3 regions of the Kocuria sp. KSNUG genome follow, and region 1 is predicted to be linked to each of the others. Evidence: riboswitches for the same ligand, from Rfam matches in the RefSeq annotation. Region 1 holds a riboswitch; each other region holds the start of a gene.
The links. Region 1 has a riboswitch for S-adenosylmethionine ahead of AABM36_RS05850 (bifunctional o-acetylhomoserine/o-acetylserine sulfhydrylase). Riboswitches for the same ligand answer to the same signal wherever they lie in the genome.

Region 2: linked by a shared signal. The riboswitch ahead of AABM36_RS04425 (hypothetical protein) and the one ahead of AABM36_RS05850 (bifunctional o-acetylhomoserine/o-acetylserine sulfhydrylase) in region 1 are both predicted to bind S-adenosylmethionine.
Region 3: linked by a shared signal. The riboswitch ahead of AABM36_RS03660 (methylenetetrahydrofolate reductase) and the one ahead of AABM36_RS05850 (bifunctional o-acetylhomoserine/o-acetylserine sulfhydrylase) in region 1 are both predicted to bind S-adenosylmethionine.

Annotation. Positions count from the first base shown of each region.
Region 1 is NZ_CP150981.1:1,362,297-1,368,152, forward strand. It holds gene AABM36_RS05835 (S9 family peptidase) at 1-719, opposite strand, end outside; gene AABM36_RS05840 (CPBP family intramembrane glutamic endopeptidase) at 746-1,522, shown strand; gene AABM36_RS05845 (VOC family protein) at 1,559-2,197, opposite strand; SAM riboswitch class IV at 2,303-2,422, shown strand; gene AABM36_RS05850 (bifunctional o-acetylhomoserine/o-acetylserine sulfhydrylase) at 2,497-4,032, shown strand; gene metX (homoserine O-acetyltransferase MetX) at 4,029-5,198, shown strand; gene AABM36_RS05860 (SGNH/GDSL hydrolase family protein) at 5,302-5,856, opposite strand, start outside.
Region 2 is NZ_CP150981.1:1,013,551-1,019,406, forward strand. It holds gene AABM36_RS04415 (sulfatase-like hydrolase/transferase) at 1-1,513, shown strand, start outside; gene AABM36_RS04420 (lipid II:glycine glycyltransferase FemX) at 1,535-2,650, opposite strand; gene AABM36_RS04425 (hypothetical protein) at 2,918-3,280, opposite strand; SAM riboswitch class IV at 3,292-3,407, opposite strand; gene pgm (phosphoglucomutase (alpha-D-glucose-1,6-bisphosphate-dependent)) at 3,556-5,190, opposite strand; gene AABM36_RS04435 (amidase) at 5,311-5,856, opposite strand, start outside.
Region 3 is NZ_CP150981.1:843,902-849,757, reverse strand. It holds gene AABM36_RS03680 (carbohydrate ABC transporter permease) at 1-342, shown strand, start outside; gene AABM36_RS03675 (carbohydrate ABC transporter permease) at 345-1,157, shown strand; gene AABM36_RS03670 (ABC transporter substrate-binding protein) at 1,213-2,514, shown strand; gene AABM36_RS03665 (ABC transporter ATP-binding protein) at 2,670-3,824, shown strand; SAM riboswitch class IV at 3,927-4,043, shown strand; gene AABM36_RS03660 (methylenetetrahydrofolate reductase) at 4,087-5,295, shown strand; gene metE (5-methyltetrahydropteroyltriglutamate--homocysteine S-methyltransferase) at 5,494-5,856, shown strand, end outside.

The DNA of each region.
Region 1 (5,856 bases):
CAGAGGCCCGGGTCGTCCTCCTGGAACAGCAGCTGGTCCTCGGCCACGTCCGTGCCGAGCAGGTGCCGGTACACGCGGTGCGGACGCCAGGACTCGTCCACCACCGTGTAGATGACCTGGGACGCGTCCGGGGTGAGGAACGCACCGTAGGAGGTCTGGGGAATCTGGTCCGCGAGCAGCTCCCCAGTGGTGAGGTCCTCGACGTGGACGGTGAACCGCTCGTCCCCGGCGGTGTCCTCGGACCAGGCCAGGCGGGAGCCGTCCTCCGCGACGCTGAACGCGCCCAGGGCGTAGAACTCGTGCTCCTGGGACGCGGCGTTGGCGTCCAGCAGGGTCTGCTCGCCGTCCAGGGACGTTCCGGGCTCCACGGCGGGCGGGGTCCAGTCCGCGGCGTCCGACACGGGCACCCGGCAGAACACCTGGTGCGCGCCGCCCTCCACGGTGCGCGCGAAGTACCACCAGTCCCCGTGGCGGCTGGGGACCGAGAGGTCCGTCTCCTGCGTGCGGTCCTTGATCTCCGTGTAGATGCGCTCCCGCAGCGGGGCGAGGTCCGCGGTGACGGCCTCCGCGTAGGCGTTCTCGGCGTCCAGGTGCGCGCGCACCTCGGGGGAGTCCTTCTCTCGGAGCCACTCGTAGGGGTCCACGAACGTGTGACCGTGGAACGTGCGCTCCACGGGACGGCGGGGTGCCACGGGGAAGGTCTGCTGCTCGAAAGTCATGCGCCCCAGTCTAGGGACGCGGCAGAATGTGCCGCGTGCAGACCAATCTTTCTCCCACTTCACCGAGCGTGCCGCGCGCCGACCTCCGGATGCAGATCCTGCTGGTGCTCGGGGTGTCCCTGGGCGCGTCGGCGGTGTACTCCGTGCTGGACCTCGTGGAGATGGCGGTGCAGTCCTCGATCGCGGAGAGCTCCACCACGCTCAACCAGCCGCTCAGCCCGGTTCCGGTGATCGACGCGCTGCGACGCCTGACCAGCATCTGCTTCGCGCTCGTGCCCGTGGTGCTCGCGCTGTGGTTCCTCGCGGGGACCACCTCCCGGATCCCCACCGCCCTGCGCGGCATCGGTGCGGATGCACGCCGCCCGGGGCACGACGCCGCCCGGGGCCTCGCGCTGTTCGCCGTCATGGGCGGTGGGACCCTCGTGCTCTACCAGGCCGGGAGGGCGCTCGGGATCACGGCGGAGATCACCACCTCCACCCTGGAGAACACGTGGTGGACGGTTCCGCTGCTACTGCTCACCGCCCTGCGCCACGCGCTCGTGGAGGAGATCATCGTGGTGGCGTTCCTCGCGGACAGGATGCGGCGGCTGGGCCGCTCGTGGTGGACCGTGGCCATCGTGTCCTCGGTGCTCCGGGCGAGCTACCACCTGTACCAGGGGGTGGGGCCGGCGCTGGGCAACCTGGTCATGGGGCTCGTGTTCGTGTGGTGCTACCGCCGGTACGGGCGGGTGATGCCGCTGCTCGTCGCACACTTCCTGCTGGACGCGGTCGGCTTCCTCGCGCCGCAGCTCCTGGCCGGCTGACCGCCTGGGCGGGCGGCGTCGTCGTGCCCCGGCGGATCAGATGGTGACGGGCCCGTCCGGGGTGCCGAAGGTGACCGCCATGAGGCCGGGGGTGCCGTGGGGAGCGGACCACGTGACGTCCACCGAGCGCAGGACGTCCTCCACGGGACCGCCGAGCCAGTCCGTGACGCGCTCGGGGGAACCGGCGATGTCCATGCCGGTCAGGCGGACGTCCGTGATGCGCGCCTGGGACGGGTGCATCTCGTCCGCGGAGTCGAAGTGGATCATGAACGGCAGCTGCGGATCCGCGATCAGGCCCTTGACGCCGATCTGGTGCCAGTCCAGGCGCCGGCCGTCCGGGAAGATGCGCCCGCCCGGCACGGAGGGGCGGCCCAGCTTCTGCTCGAACGGAGCGAGGTCCGGAACCTCCACGACCCACCCGAGCCAGCCGCCACCGGCCTCGGAGCGGGCGCGGACGGCCTGGCCGAACGGCGCCTTGTCCGCGGCGGGGTGCTCCAGCACGGTCACGACCTCCACGTACTGGTGGTCCGTGAGCGGCAGGATCATGTTCTGCGTGCCGAACCGGGGGTGCACGCCGCCCTTCACGGGCTCGATCCCCAGGCGGTCCGCGATCCGCTCGGTGGTGGCCTCCAGCCCGTCCGGCTGCGCTGCGAAGGAAACGTGGTCCAGCTTCATGCAGTCATGGTGGCACCCGTCACACGGGGGTCCAAATCGACGGGTGCAACACTGCGGACACCGAACTTGACGCGGGAGCCGCCGGGTTCCCACACTTGAGGTCTAGGTCACGAGAGTCAGCGCCAAGCCCCAGCTTGCTGACCGGCAACCCTCCCTACCGCGGCGGGGTGCCCTGGGTGAAGACCTGGCCGTGACGTCGTCCGACGTCCACGGCAAGCGCGGGCCACCGGTCGCCCGTTCGTGCGGGCACCGTGCGGACGGTCGCCTGGCCCCTGATCCTTCCGAGAAGGAGCACGGCCATGAGCACTGCACCCACCCCCGACAACCCCCAGGACTGGGCCTTCGAGACCCGCCAGATCCACGCGGGCCAGAACCCGGACCCCGTGACGGGTTCACGGGCGCTGCCCATCCACCAGACCTCGTCCTTCGTGTTCCCGGACGCGGACACGGCCGCCGCGCGGTTCGCGCTCGCGGACATGGGCCCCATCTACTCCCGTCTGACCAACCCCACCACCGAGGTGGTGGAGAACCGACTCGCCTCCCTGGAAGGGGGAGTGGGGGCGCTGATGGTCTCCTCCGGGCAGGCCGCCGCCACCCTGGCGGTGCTCAACCTGGGCAGTGCGGGAACGCACGTGGTGGCCAGCCCGTCCCTCTACGGCGGCTCGTACAACCTGCTCAAGCACACGCTGCCGCGGCTGGGTGTGGAGACCACGTTCGTGGCGGACCCGGACGATCCGCAGCAGTGGCGGGACGCCGTGCGCCCCACCACCGTGGCGTTCTTCGGGGAGACCATCCCCAACCCCCGCAACGACGTCCTGGACGTGGAGACCGTGGCCGGGATCGCCCACGAGGCCGGGGTGCCGCTGATCGTGGACAACACCGTGGCCACTCCGTACCTGGTGCGGCCCATCGAGTGGGGCGCGGACATCGTGCTGCACTCGGGCACCAAGTTCCTGGGCGGGCACGGCACCGCGATCGGCGGGTTCATCGTGGACGCCGGGCGCTTCGACTACGGCGCGGACCCGGAGCGGTTCCCGGGCTTCAACCAGCCGGACCCCACGTACAACGGCCTGGTGTACGCGCGGGACCTGGGCGCGGACGGCGCGTTCGGGGTCAACCTCTCCTACGTGCTCAAGGCTCGTGTGCAGCTGCTGCGTGACCTGGGCACGTCGATCTCCCCGTTCAACGCGTTCCTCATCGAGCAGGGCATCGAGACGCTGTCCCTGCGGGTGGAGCGCCACGTGGCCAACGCCCAGCGGGTGGCCGAGTGGCTCGAGTCCCGCCCCGAGGTCCGCTCCGTGTCCTACGCCGGCCTGCCGTCCTCCCCGTGGCACGAGCGGGCGCGCAAGTACGCGCCCCGGGGAGCCGGTTCCGTTCTCGGTTTTGTGCTGGAGGGCGGCAAAGAGGCGGGGATCGCGTTCGTGGACGCGCTGAGCCTGCACTCTCACGTGGCGAACATCGGGGACGTGCGGTCCCTGGTGATCCACCCGGCATCCACGACGCACGCGCAGCTCTCCCCGCAGGAGCAGCTCGCGGCGGGCGTGGAGCCAGGCTTCGTGCGGCTCTCGGTGGGCACCGAGGGGATCGAGGACATCCTCGCGGACCTCGAGGAGGGTTTCGCGGCCCTGGCCGCGGCTCCGGGGGTCAAGGACGCCCGCCACGGCCAGGGAGATCAGGACCCGGCGCGCTCGCAGGCGGACCGGGCGGTGAACGGCACCGTGCGGGCCGCCTCCGCGGGTACCGAGCCAGCCGTGGACCCCGGCGCCGGCGCGGACGGCGGCCCAGCGGCGTCGTCGACGGCGCGTCCGGACGCGGCCGCCGGGCCCGCGGCATGACCGTGGTGCAGACCGCGCCCGCCGTGCGCCGGGACGGTGTGGTGCGGGCCGCGGAGATCGGGGAGCTCACCCTCGAGTCCGGATTCCGACTGCCGCACGTGCGCCTGGCGTACGAGACGTGGGGCGAGCTCGCCCCGGACGGCTCCAACGCGGTGCTGGTCGAGCACGCGCTCACGGGTGACTCGCACGCGGCGCGCGGAACGGCCGTGGGCTGCGGGGACACCGCACCCTTCGACGTGGACGGTCGCCGTGCCGCCGCGGACGCCGGCGGCTGGTGGGACGGGCTCATCGGACCGGGCGCGGCCATCGACACCACCCGCTGGTTCGTGGTGTGCGCCAACATCCTGGGCGGCTGCCACGGCAGCACCGGCCCGGCAAGCCTCGCCCCGGACGGCACGCCGTGGGGCTCGCGGTTCCCCCGGATCACCGTGCGGGACACCGTGGCCGCGGAGGCGCGGCTCGCGGACCTACTGGGCATCCGGAGGTGGCGGCTCGTGGTGGGCGGCTCCATGGGTGGTGCCCGCGCCCTGGAGTGGGCCGTGTGCCACCCCGAGCGGGTGGCGGCGTGCGCCGTGATCGCGGCGAACGCCCGGGTCAGCGCGGAGCAGCTCGCGTGGGGCCGCACCCAGGCGCTCGCCATCCGGCAGGACCCCCGGTTCCGCCACGGCGACTACTACGCCGGCCCGCACCCCGTGGAGGGCCTCGGCCTGGCACGGCGGATCGCGCACATCACCTACCGCAGCGCCCACGAGCTCGCCGCCCGCTTCGGGCGGGAGGCGCAGCCGCGCGAGGACCCCGCGGGCACGCACCCGGGCACCCGGGGACGCTACCGGGTGGAGGGCTACCTGGACCGCCAGGCGGAGAAGCTTGCGGCGCGCTTCGACGCGAATGCGTACCTCAGCGTCAACGAGACCCTGATGTCCCACGACGTCGCCCGCGGCCGCGGCAGCCTCCGGCAGGCCCTCGCGCGCACCCGCTGCGAGTGGCTCGTGGCGGCGGTGGACTCGGACCGGCTGTTCCCGCCCGAAGAGTCCGCCGAGCTCGCCGCCGCGCTGCCCGGTGAGCACGAGGTGCGCACCATCACCTCACCGAGCGGGCACGACGGCTTCCTGCTGGAGACCCCGCAGGTGGGGCGGCTGCTGCGGACCACGGTGCTGCGGGACTGAGCGGCGTGCCCGGCTACGTGCTGCGGCTGACCACGACGACGGCGCCCGCACCCGGGAAGGGGCGCGGGCGCCGTCGGCGTGCGGCACAGCGAAGTGGGAGCTCTCAGGCCTCCTCGGCCTGCTCCGGGATTTGTTCGCCCGCGCCGGGGATCGTGGCCTGGCCGAACGCGGGGCGCTTGGCGGTGATGTAGTCCCCGGAGCTGCGGCGGCGGATGCGGCGGCCCACCCAGGGGACGAAGTACTTGCGGGCCCACACCATGTCGTCCCGGCGGGCCTGGCGCCAGTTGCGCACGGGGCGCTCCTCGGGGTGGTCGGGGATGAGTCCGTGGTCCACGCCCAGGCAGTCCAGCGCCTCGCACGCGATGAGCTGGTGTCCCAGCGGGGAGAAGTGCAGGCGGTCCGGGGCCCACATCTGGGGGTCGCTCAGCTGGTTCAGCCCCCACAGGTCCACGAGCACGGCGTCGTGGCGGGCGGCCACCGTGCGCACGTTCTCGTTCCAGATGGCCACGCGGCCGCGGATGCTGCGCATCACCGGGGTGTTTCCGATGTCCGGGGCGTCGAACATGACCACGGTAGCGCCGGTGGCGGCGATCCCCTCGATCACGGTGTCCAGCCGGGAGGCGATGTCGTCCGGGTCCGCGCCGGGGCGGAGCATGTC
Region 2 (5,856 bases), 350 kb from region 1:
GGGCAGGCGGGTGGGCCGCTGGACGGGACGCGGGCTGTGCTACGGCCTGATCTGGCTGGGGCTCACCCTGCTGGCAGCGGGTGGGATCATCCGGCACTACTGGGGCCAGATCTCGGTGGGACAGATGCGCATGAACCTGATGTCCGTGCAGACGGACGGTGGCGGCGGGTCCGTGGTGTGGATCTCCGTGCTGGTCATCGGGGTTCTTCCCGTCCTGGTCACCGTGGGCATCGCCCTCGCCCGGCGCGCGTGGCTGCGCCGGGCCCGGCGCGGGCAGTCCACCAGGGCCCCGCGCGGCGTCGTGCGCTGCGCCTCCGCCGTGACCGTGGCTGCGGTGTTCGTGGCGGGGAGCACGAGCTTCGCGTCCGCGGTGGACCTGCCCCAGTACGTCAAGGCCGTGAAGTCCCCGCACGACATCGGCTCCAAGTACGTCCAGCCCACCATCACGAGTGACGCGGACAAGCGCAACCTGGTGGTCATCTACCTGGAGTCCGGGGAGGCCACGCTCGCGGACGAGGAGCTGTTCGAGAAGAACGCCTTCGCGCCGCTCGAGGAGGTCACCCGGCCCGAGGACGGGTGGCGCAGCGTCGAGGACTTCCAGCAGTACGAGGGTGGCGGCTGGACCATGGCCGGGATCGCCTCCACCCAGTGCGGCATCCCGCTCAAGGAGGCCGGGAACGGCAGCTCCGGTGACATCGGTGCCGGGCAGGAGCAGTACCTGGGTGGCGTGACCTGCCTGGGGGACGTCCTGCAGAACCACGGGTACACGAACACGTTCCTGGGCGGGGCCAACTCCTCCTTCGCGGGCAAGGACACGTTCCTGCGCACCCACGGCTACACCGAGGACAAGGGCCTGGAGGACTGGCGCGCGGCGGGCGAGCCCCCGGAGAACTTCCGCAGCGACTGGGGCCTGAGCGACGAGCGCCTCATGGCCCACGCCAAGGACGAGGTGGACCGCCTGCACGCCGAGTACGAGCGCACGGGCCAGCCGTTCAACCTGTCCATGCTGACCCTGGACACCCACGAACCGGTCCACATCTACAACTCCTGCGACGTGGACACCCAGAACGAGGTGACCTCCGTGTTCGCGTGCTCCATGACCCAGGTGGCCGGGTTCGTGGAGCACATGAAGGCCCAGGGCTACCTGGAGGACACCTCCGTGGTGATCATGGGCGACCACCTCAAGCACATGAGCGCCGGGGACGCGTTCCACGAGCAGCTGGACCACCACCCCAACCGCACCGTGTTCAACCGCGTGTGGATCCCTGGTGAGACCGCCGAGCAGCCCCTGCGGGCCGGCGCGGACCAGCTCAGCATGTACCCCACCCTCCTGGAGGCGGCGGGTCTCTCGGTGCACGACGGCGCCGCGGGCCTGGGCACGTCCGTCCGGCAGCAGCAGCCTCCCCAGGGCTCGGCGCAGGCCATGGACCCCGAGGAGTACCAGCAGCTGCTGGACTCGCGTTCCGCCGATTTCTACTCCCGGGCCTGGGACCCCGAGAACCCGGTGGGCTGACCCCCTGGCCCCTCCGCGCGGCTACTTCCCGCTGGGCGAGGTCTCTCCCGCCTGCTTTCCGGAGGTCAGCCCGGCACGGACGCGGGCCGCCGCCACCCGGGCGCGCGTGCGCGCCGAGCCCGCTTCGTCCCGCGCGCGGCGCGCGGCGCGGTAGGCCATGTAGCGGGGGGCGCTGACGGAAACGTCCCACGTGCCGCCCAGTGCCACGTCCGCGCCGCCGAAGGATCGCTTGAAGGCGCTGAACCCGGTCCACGGGTGGGTGGGATCGCTCAGCGGGGCAATTCCGAAGAGGTCGCCGATCGCGAGACCCTGCTCGGCGGCGTCGAGCAGCGCCTGGGCGATGAGCGGCTGGTTGGGGCGCAGCTTGCGAACGCTCGCGTCCATGCCCGAGTGGGCGAAGATCCGCGTGGTCGGGGAGTCGTACGTCAGCAGCGCGCTGACCACGGTGCCGTCCACGGAGCTGGTGTAGGCCGTGCAGTTCCCCGTGGCCCCCAGGCTGCGGGCGGCGCTGCGGAGGTAGTCCTCGCTGTGCGCCGTGAAGCCCTTTCGCCCGGCGGTGCGGTGCTGCAGGTCGATCACGGCCTCGGCGGCGTCCGGATGGGAGTCCGAGGCCAGAGTGAGACCCTTGTCCCGGTGGCGCCGCCACAGGTTGCGGTTGGTGCCCGTCATGGCCGCGAGGATCTCCTGCGGTTCGCGGGCGAGATCCACCCACCGCGTGTACGCGGGCTGGATGTCACGCGGGGCGGGCCGCGCTCCGAGGGCGCGCAGTGCCGCGCCGAGCGAGGGTGCCGTGGCGTTCTGCTGCTGCACGGCCGCGGCGAAGGGGGTGCCGACCGGGGACGGCACCTGCGGCTCCACCCGCAACCAGGCCACGGAGTGCTCGCGTGCGGCGGTGCGCAGCTCGCGCAACGCCTCCGGCAGAACCTCGGGGTGGGCCAGGACCGGTCCGTAGGGGGCGTACCAGACCGCCCCGGCCCGGGAGCGCTCCTCGATCACGAGCGCGTGCCACCCCGTGCCGTCAAGGGCGTGGGTGCGTCGCGAGAGACCGGCCTGGAAGTGCTGCCAGGGTTCGGCCTGCAGCACGCTGGACGGTCCGAGGACCGCGAGGGGGTCCGGGTGGGCGGGGGTGTGCCTCATGCGGGGTGCTCATCCTTGAGTGTCTGCCCCCGCCGCAAGGGATCGTCCTGGGGTCGCGGGGGTCGATCTTCATTAGATAGCCAAGCTCACCGACCCGCAACAGCACCCGTGCGGCGTGTTCCCATGTGACGACGGCGTGTCCAGCGGCAGAAGCCGGTGGAACGCGACTACAGCACGTCCCACCGGCCGTTCGGGCCACGGGAGGAACCGGGTGGGCAGGACGTGGCGCCCGCCCACCCGGTACTTCCCTGGATCACCGCGGGATCGTCACTGCCCGTCGACCACCGCCGGGTGCAGCAGGGCGAGCCTGCTCTGCGAGCTCGGCACGCTGGCGAGCGAGGTCCCGGGGTCGAACGACGCCGCGGCCCCGCTGTGCTGCAGCGTGTGGAACCGCTCCAGCAGGGCGGGGTCGTGGCACCACCAGGTCCGGGTGCCGCCGTCCGGGAACGTGGCCTGCACCGTGTTCCCGTGCGGGGCGCCCAGCTCCACCCGGACCCACCGGTCCTGGTTCTCGACGGCCAGGCGGGACTGGATGTAGTGCGCGTTGTGCCCCGGGCGGTAGCTCCGGCAGGCGGAATCCCCGTCCATGTGGACGCACGGGTGTTCGGGAGTGGGAGCGGAGTTGCTCATGATGGTGACCTTTCGCAGACTTCCGCGCGGCGGGTGCCGGGCGGCGGATCTTCCTCCGGGGGCACCGGGTGCGAACAACCGGTTGCCAGCCGACCAGCCGGAGGGCTGATGGTCGGGCTTCTTGATCCGGGAACATCACAGCACAACGCTCCGACACGCACAAGCGTCTGCGCCGCCCGGACACGACGAAGGGCCGCCGAGCAGCACGGGAGAACCCCGTACCGCTCAGCGGCTCCTGCGCAGCGAGCCGGTGCGGGAGCCCCGCACCGTGGCACTCAGCCGATGACCGAGTCCACCAGAGCCTTGGCCTCCTGCTGCACCTGCTTCAGGTGCTCCTCACCCTTGAAGGACTCGGCGTAGATCTTGTAGACGTCCTCCGTGCCGGAGGGCCGGGCCGCGAACCACGCGTTCTCCGTGGTGACCTTGAGCCCGCCGATCGCCGCGCCGTTGCCGGGGGCCTCCGTGAGCTTGGCGGTGATGGGCTCACCGGCCAGGGTGTCCGCCGTGACCTGCTCCGCGGAGAGCTTCTTGAGGGCGGCCTTCTGCTCGCGGTTCGCCGGGGCGTCGATCCGCTGGTACACCGGGTCCCCGAACTGCTCGGTAAGCTCGCGGTAGCGCTGCGAGGGGGTTGTGCCGGTGGTCGCGGTCATCTCCGCGGCGAGCAGCGCCAGGATGATGCCGTCCTTGTCCGTGGTCCACACGGAGCCGTCCCGGCGCAGGAACGAGGCACCCGCGGACTCCTCCCCGCCGAAACCGATGGAGCCGTCCAGCAGTCCGGGCACGAACCACTTGAAGCCCACGGGCACCTCGTCCAGGCGCCGGCCCAGGGACTGCGCCACGCGGTCGATGATCGAGGAGGACACCAGGGTCTTGCCCACCCCGGCGTCGCCGCGCCAGCCGTCGCGCGTGCGGTAGAGGTAGTCGATGGCCACCGCGAGGTAGTGGTTGGGGTTCATGAGCCCGGCGTCCGGGGTCACGATCCCGTGGCGGTCGCTGTCGGCGTCGTTGCCCGTGGCGATGTCGTACTTGTCCCGGGCGCCGATGAGCGAGGCCATGGCGGAGGGGGAGGAGCAGTCCATGCGGATCTTCTCGTCCCAGTCCAGGGTCATGAACGCCCACTGCGGGTCCACGGTGGGGTTCACCACCTCCAGGTTCAGTCCGAAGCGCTCGCCGATCTCCTGCCAGTACGCCACCGACGCCGAGCCCATGGGGTCCGCGCCGATGCGCACGCCTGCGGCCTTGATGGCCTCCAGATCGATGATCTCCGGCAGCGCGGAGACGTAGCTGTCCAGGAAGTCGAACGTCCCGGTGGTCTCCGCGGCCTTCGCGTCCTCCAGGGACACGCGCCGCACGCCCTCCAGGCCCGCCTCGATGAGCTCGTTGGCGCGGTCCGCGATCCACCCGGTGGCGTCCGTGTCCGCGGGGCCGCCGTGCGGGGGGTTGTACTTGAAGCCGCCGTCCGTGGGCGGGTTGTGGGACGGGGTGATCACGATCCCGTCCGCGCGGTCCTCCGGCTGGGAGGCGTTGTACGTGAGGATCGCGTGGGACAGCGCCGGGGTGGGTGTGAACCCGTCCCGCGCGTCCAGCAGCGTGTGCACACCGTTGGCGGCGAGCACCTGCAGCGCCGTGTCCTGCGCGGGCCCGGACAGCGCGTGGGTGTCCTTGCCCATGAACAGCGGGCCGGTGATGCCCTGCCCGGCGCGGTACTCCACGATCGCCTGCGTGATCGCCGCGATGTGGTCCTCGTTGAACGAGGTCTTCAGCGAGGAGCCGCGGTGCCCGGAGGTTCCGAACGCCACCCGCTGGTCCGGGTTCCCGGCATCCGGGGCGCGGTCGAAGTATGCCGCCACGAGGTCGTCGATGTCCACGAGGTCACTGGGTTGGGCAACGGTGCCCGCACGGTTGGTCATGCCCCCAACCTAGTCCCGAAAGCGCGCCCCGTCAGGCCGTGCGCCGCTCGGTTTCGGGCCTCGGCCCCGCCCCGGCGGACGACGACGCCGCACGGCCACCTCCCGCGCGCGGAGGCACGCTCAGGCGACGAGGCGGGCGTGCGGCGTCGTGGGCGGGTCCAGCTGGGCGGCCAGCGCGAACAGCTGCGCCTCACCGGACGCGCGCCCCACGAGCTGGATTCCCATGGGGACCGGACCCGGGTAGTCGCCGGTCTCGGGGGTGCGCCACGTGGTGGGTACCGTGATCGCGGGCAGCCCGATCACGTTCACCACCGAGGTCCACGGCGTGTACTGGCACTGGCGCATGTAGTCCTGCTCCGCACCCGCGGGATCCGCGATGTCGAAGCCCTCGTGGAACCACCCCACGGGCCGCGGCGGCATGGCCAGGGCGGGGGTGAGGACCATGTCGAAGCGGGAGAACTGGCGGATGAGGTCCGCCTCGATCCCGCGCAGCACGGCGAAGGCGTCCGCGAGCTCCACCGCGCTGCGGGACAGGGCGCGCTCGCGGAACGAGCGGGCCAGCCCGGTGAGCAGGTGCTCGGCGCCGTTCAGCGGCAGCTGGCCCATGGCCGTGGTCCACAGCCGGGAGAACGCCTCGGGGTACGCGGGGTCGTAGTGGATCTCCGC
Region 3 (5,856 bases), 520 kb from region 1:
GCGCGCCGCACCGACCTGGACGAGGCCGCCGAGATCGACGGCACACCGGCCTGGCGCCGCTTCTGGCGGATCACGCTGCCCCAGCTGCGGCCCACCACGTTCTTCCTGTCCATCACCGTGCTGCTGAACTCGTTCCAGGTCTTCGACATCATCCAGGTCATGACCGGCGGCGGGCCCTTCGGCACGTCCACCACCACGATGGTCTACCAGGTCTACCAGGAGACGTTCGTCAACAACCGGGCGGGCTACGGCGCCGCGGTCGCCACCATCATGTTCCTGATCGTCCTGGTGATCACCGCCGTTCAGGTGCGCTTCCAAGAGCGGAGTGAGCAGTTCTCATGAAGATGTCCCGCATTTTCGGCTACCTGGCCATGGCGTTCGCCTTCGCGGTCGTGGCGGTTCCGGTGTACTTCATCATCATCACGTCGCTCAAGGAGCACTCGGACATCTACTCCGACCCCATCACGTGGTGGCCCAACCCCTTTGCGCCGGAGAACTACCGCTACGTCTTCGAGACGGTCAACTTCGGCCAGTACCTGCGCAACTCGATCATCATCACCACGGTCCTGACCGTGATCGAGGTGGTGCTGGGCGTGCTCACCGCCTACGCCTTCGCGTTCCTCGAGTTCCCGGGCCGGAAGGTGCTGTTCCTGTTCGTCATCGCGTCGCTCATGGTGCCGAGCCAGATCACGATCATCTCCAACTACGCGCTCGTGGCGGAACTGGGCTGGCGCAACACGTTCCAGGGCATCATCATCCCCCTGGCCGGGGTGGCCTTCGGGACGTTCCTCATGCGCAACCACTTCCTGAGCCTGCCCCGCGAGGTCATGGAGGCCGCGGAGATGGACGGCACGGGGTTCCTGCGCAAGCTGTTCCGCGTGGTGCTGCCCATGTCCTGGCCCACGCTGATCGCCTTCATCCTCATCACCGTGGTGACCGAGTGGAACCAGTACCTGTGGCCGTTCCTGATGTCCGACACGGACGCCGTGGCCCCGCTGCCCATCGGCCTCACCCAGCTGCAGAACAACGAGGGCCTGAGCAACTGGGGCCCGGTCATGGCCGGGACGGTCATCGCGACCATCCCCATGATCATCGTGTTCATCCTGCTGCAGCGCCACATGATCAAGGGTCTGACCGCGGGCGCGGTCAAGGGCTGACCCTCCACACACCACCCTCCAGCACATCCACCACCTCCTGAAGGAAGAAGCACACATGGAACTCTCACGTCGTCATGCCCTCGGCCTGCTGGGCCTCGGAACCGCCGCCGTGGCCCTGTCCGGCTGCGCCGGCACCGGGGGCGGAAGCTCCTCCGGCGGACAGGAGGCCTCCGGCCCGCTGCAGTTCTGGTCCAACCACCCCGCCAGCTCCAAGAGCCTGGAGCAGAAGCTCATCGACGCGTGGAACTCGGCCAACCCCGACACTCCGGCCGAGCTGATCGACGGCGGTGCCGACTACGAAGAGGTGGCGCAGAAGGTCAACGCCGCCCTGGCCGGCGGGGACCTCCCGGACGTGTTCGTGGCGTCGGACGTGAACTGGTTCAACTTCGCCCTGAACGAGGCCGTGACCCCGCTGGACGACCTGTGGCAGAAGGCCGGGATCGACTCCAGCACCTACGTGGACACGCTGCGCGAGGACTACAACTTCAACGACAAGCACTACTGCGCGCCGTACGCCCGCTCCACCTGCATCATGTACTTCAACAAGGACATGATGCGGAAGGCCGGCCTGCCCACGGACCGCGGGCCCCGCACGTGGGAGGAGTTCGCGCAGTGGGCGCCCCAGCTGGTCAAGGCCAACGGCGGCAAACCGGCGCTGATCCTCCCGGACGGTGCCAACTACATGGACTGGTACTTCCAGGGCATGATCTGGACGTTCGGGGGCGCCTACTCCCGCGACTGGACCGCCACCTTCACGGAGGAGAACTCCATCAAGGCCGGCGAGTACCTCAAGAAGCACGTGGCGGAGGGGCACATCAAGATCGTCCAGGACGGGGCCAACGACTTCGGGATCGGCAACGGCGCGGCGCTGCTGGAGTCCACGGGCTCCCTGGGTGGCCTCAAGGAGGCCGCGAAGTTCGACTTCTACACCACCTACCTGCCCGGCCCGAAGCCCGGCTGCGCCACCGGTGGCGCAGGCCTGGCGATCCCCAACGGCATCAGCGACGAGCGCAAGCTCACCGCCGCCAAGTTCATCGACTTCATGACGAACACCGACAACACGATCACGTTCACCCAGGCCACCGGCTACATGCCGGTGCGCAAGGACGCCATGGAGAAGCCCGAGGAGAAGAAGTTCCTCGAGGAGAACCCCAATGCGATGACCGCGATCAAGCAGCTGAACGAGAACACCCAGCCGCAGGACGCGGCCCGTGTGTTCGTCTCCGGCGGTGGCCAGCGGATCGGCGGCGGCCTGGACCGCATCACGTTCGGTGGCGAGGACGTCAAGACCGTCTTCCAGCAGCTGCAGGACGAGACCCAGAAGATCATCGACTCGGACATCAAGCCCAAGCTGTGATCCACCGCGGGTGGCGGCCCCTCTCGGGGCTGCCACCCGCGGCCCGATCCGAACGGCGCCCGCACCGCTTAACACCACGGTGAGCCCGCGGCGACCACCGCGCTGCGGCACCGAGTTCGTCACCACTGTCACCACCCAAGAGCCCGAGGAGCACCATGGCCACCGTCGAGTACAAGCACGCATCACGCATCTTCGATCCGGGCAAGCCGCCGGCGGTGTCCCAGCTCGATCTCAGCATCCGTGACGGTGAGCTCCTGGTCCTCGTGGGCCCCTCCGGCAGCGGCAAGTCCACGGCCATGCGGATGCTCGCCGGCCTCGAGCCCGTGGACGAGGGCTCCGTGTTCATCGACGGCCGCGACGTCACGGGCACCCGGGCCCGCGACCGTGACGTGGCCATGGTGTTCCAGTCCTACGCCCTGTACCCCAACATGACCGCGCGGCAGAACATGTCCTTCGCGCTGGAGAACGAGAAGCTGGACCGCGCCGAGATCGAGCAGCGGGTGGAGCGCGCCGCCGCCATGCTGGAGCTCGGGCCCCTCATGGACAAGCGTCCCGCGGCCATGTCCGGGGGACAGCGGCAGCGTGTGGCCATGGGCCGCTCGATCGTGCGCAACCCCAAGGTGTGGTGCATGGACGAGCCGCTGTCCAACCTGGATGCCACGCTGCGCGTGTCCACCCGCGCCCAGATCGCGGACCTCCAGCGGGAGCTGGGGGTCACCACCATCTACGTGACCCACGACCAGGTCGAGGCCATGACCATGGGCGACCGCGTGGCCGTGCTGCGCGACGGTCAGCTGCAGCAGGTGGCCGATCCGATCCACCTCTACGAGCACCCCGCAAACGTGTTCGTGGCTCGCTTCATCGGGTCGCCGGCGATGACCATCATGCACGACGTCCCCGTCCGGGACGGCCACGCGGTCCTCGACGCCGCGAGCGGGCTGCGGGTGCCCGTGCCGGCCGAGTTCTCGGCGCACGTGCGGGACACCGTGACCGTGGGTGTCCGTCCGGAGTCGTGGGAGATCACGGGCGAGGGTGACGCACCGGGGACCCCCGCTCTGCCCCTGCGGGTCCACCTGGTGGAGAAGCTCGGCTCCGAGGCGTTCATCCACTGCGTGCTGCCGGGCACCTCGGACCCCGGGACCGAGGACGCCCGCGCCATGCGGCTGGAGAAGGGCCGCGCCACCGTCCGCGCGGACAAGTTCCTGCAGATGGAGGCTGGATCCACGATCCACGTGCGGCCGAACGCCCGGGAGACGTGCTTCTTCGACCCCGCCTCCGGCGAGAACCTGGAGGTCGTGGTCGGCCGCTGACCACGCGTGTGTCCCCCGGGGTCCGACCCCGGGGACACGCCGTCCCGGGCCGTGTGTTTTTCACGGCGCGGGGCCCTCGTGCTACCGTCTCACCCACCAAAGGATCATGAGACCCGGCGAAAAGCTCTGGCTGGCCGGGCGGCAACCCTCCTGCTGTAGTGGGGTGCCCCAGATGACGATCCGGCCGCCGCGCAACCGCGTGGCTGGCAAGTACGGCGCACGGGGTCCACCTCCGGCGTCCTACCGCCGGAGGTTTTCTCATATGCCCGTCACACCGCCGACCGCCCGCGCCGAGGACAGGCCGCAGCTCGTGGCCGCGGCCCGCGCCGCGGACGAGCCCGTTTACGCGTCAGGCGCCCACCCCGCCGGCTCAGCCGTTCCCGTGGGCCCCGCCTCCTCGACGGGCGGGCACGATCCTGCGGGTGCCAGCCGCCCCAGTGGCGTTCCCACGGCGGCCACCTGCCGCGCGGGCGCACCCGCCGCCCCAGCGCCCAGCCCGGACTCGTCCGAGCCGTCCTGCTCCGAACCGCCCGCGCGCACGTCCTGGCTGGTGCGCCGCCCCCGGCGCTCCACGCTCGTCTCCTTCGAGGTGTTCCCGCCCCGCCCCACCGCGGACCCGGACACCGTGTGGCGCAGCATCGACGCCATGGCCCAGGCCGGGCCCGACTTCTTCTCCGTCACGCACGGACACTCGGGTGGTCGTGGTGTGTCCCGCGAGGCGCTGCGCCATCTGCGCCGCACCACCAGGACCCCCGTGATGGCCCACTTCACGTGCGGTGGCACCGACCGCGCGGGGCTGGAGCGTTCGGTGGAGCAGCTGCTGGACGACGGCGTCCGCGACCTCCTCGCGCTGCGCGGGGACCCGCCCCTGGGCGCCGGGCAGTGGCGGACCCCGCCCGGGGGGATCGGCCGGGCCTCGGAGCTGGTGCGGCTCATCCGGGACGTCGAGCGGCGTCGTTTCGGGGACGGGTTCCGCCCCGGGACGCGGCCGCTGTCCGTGTCGGTGGCGTGCTACCCGTCCCCCGCCCGGGGGCGTGACCCCGAGGCGGATCTCGCGTCCCTGTGGGAGAAGCAGGAGGCCGGGGCGGACTACGCGATCACGCAGGTGCTCTACGAGCCCGAGGACTACGCGTCGTTCCTGGAGCGGGCGCGCTCCGAGGGGATCCACATCCCGGTGGTCGCGGGTCTCATGCCCCTGACCAACCCGAAACGGTTGCAGCGGATGACGGAGATCACCGGAGTGCCCGTTCCCGAGCGGCTCACCCGGTTCCTCACCTCGGGCTCCCCCGAGGAGCTGCGGCACCGGGGCACCGCGGCCACGCTGTCGCTGATCGACGACCTCCTGGACCTGGGCTGCGCAGGCTTCCACCTGTACACGTTCAACCGCCCGGACGCGGCGCTCACCATCCTGGAGCACCTGCGCGTCCGGGATGCGGCCCGCGAGTACCGGGGCCGCAGCCCCGCGGCCTGACCGTGCGGCGTCGTGCGCACCGCCCACCGCAGAGCCGCACGCGCGGCTCTGCCCACGCGCGCTGGAGCACGTGCCCCGGTACGCCCGCCGCGCCCGTCACGCCCAGTGACCCCGTACAGCGCCGTCGCCGGCCCACCCGCGACGCGGCTGCCTCACACCCTTTTCACGTCACCACACCAACCCCTACAAGGAGAGATCATGACCGTCACGAATCCCACCCCCCTGCCCAGCGCCACGATCCTGGGCTACCCGCGCATCGGCCCGGACCGGGAACTCAAGCGGGCCCTCGAGGCCTACTGGGCGGAGCCCGCACGGCACCCGGCCCAGACCGTCCTGGACACTCTCGGCGACCTCCGGGAGCGCACGACCCTCAGGCTGCGCGAACTGGGGCTCACGCAGGACACCGCCGTGCCCTCCGAGGGCTTCGCCGTGGACCACGTCCTGGACACCGCGCTCGCCCTGGGTGCCGTGCCGGCCCGGTTCCGGGCGGAGGGCCTCCTCCCCGCCGCGCCGGACACCGAGCGCGGGATCGAGCTGATCACGGCCCTGTCCCGGGGGACG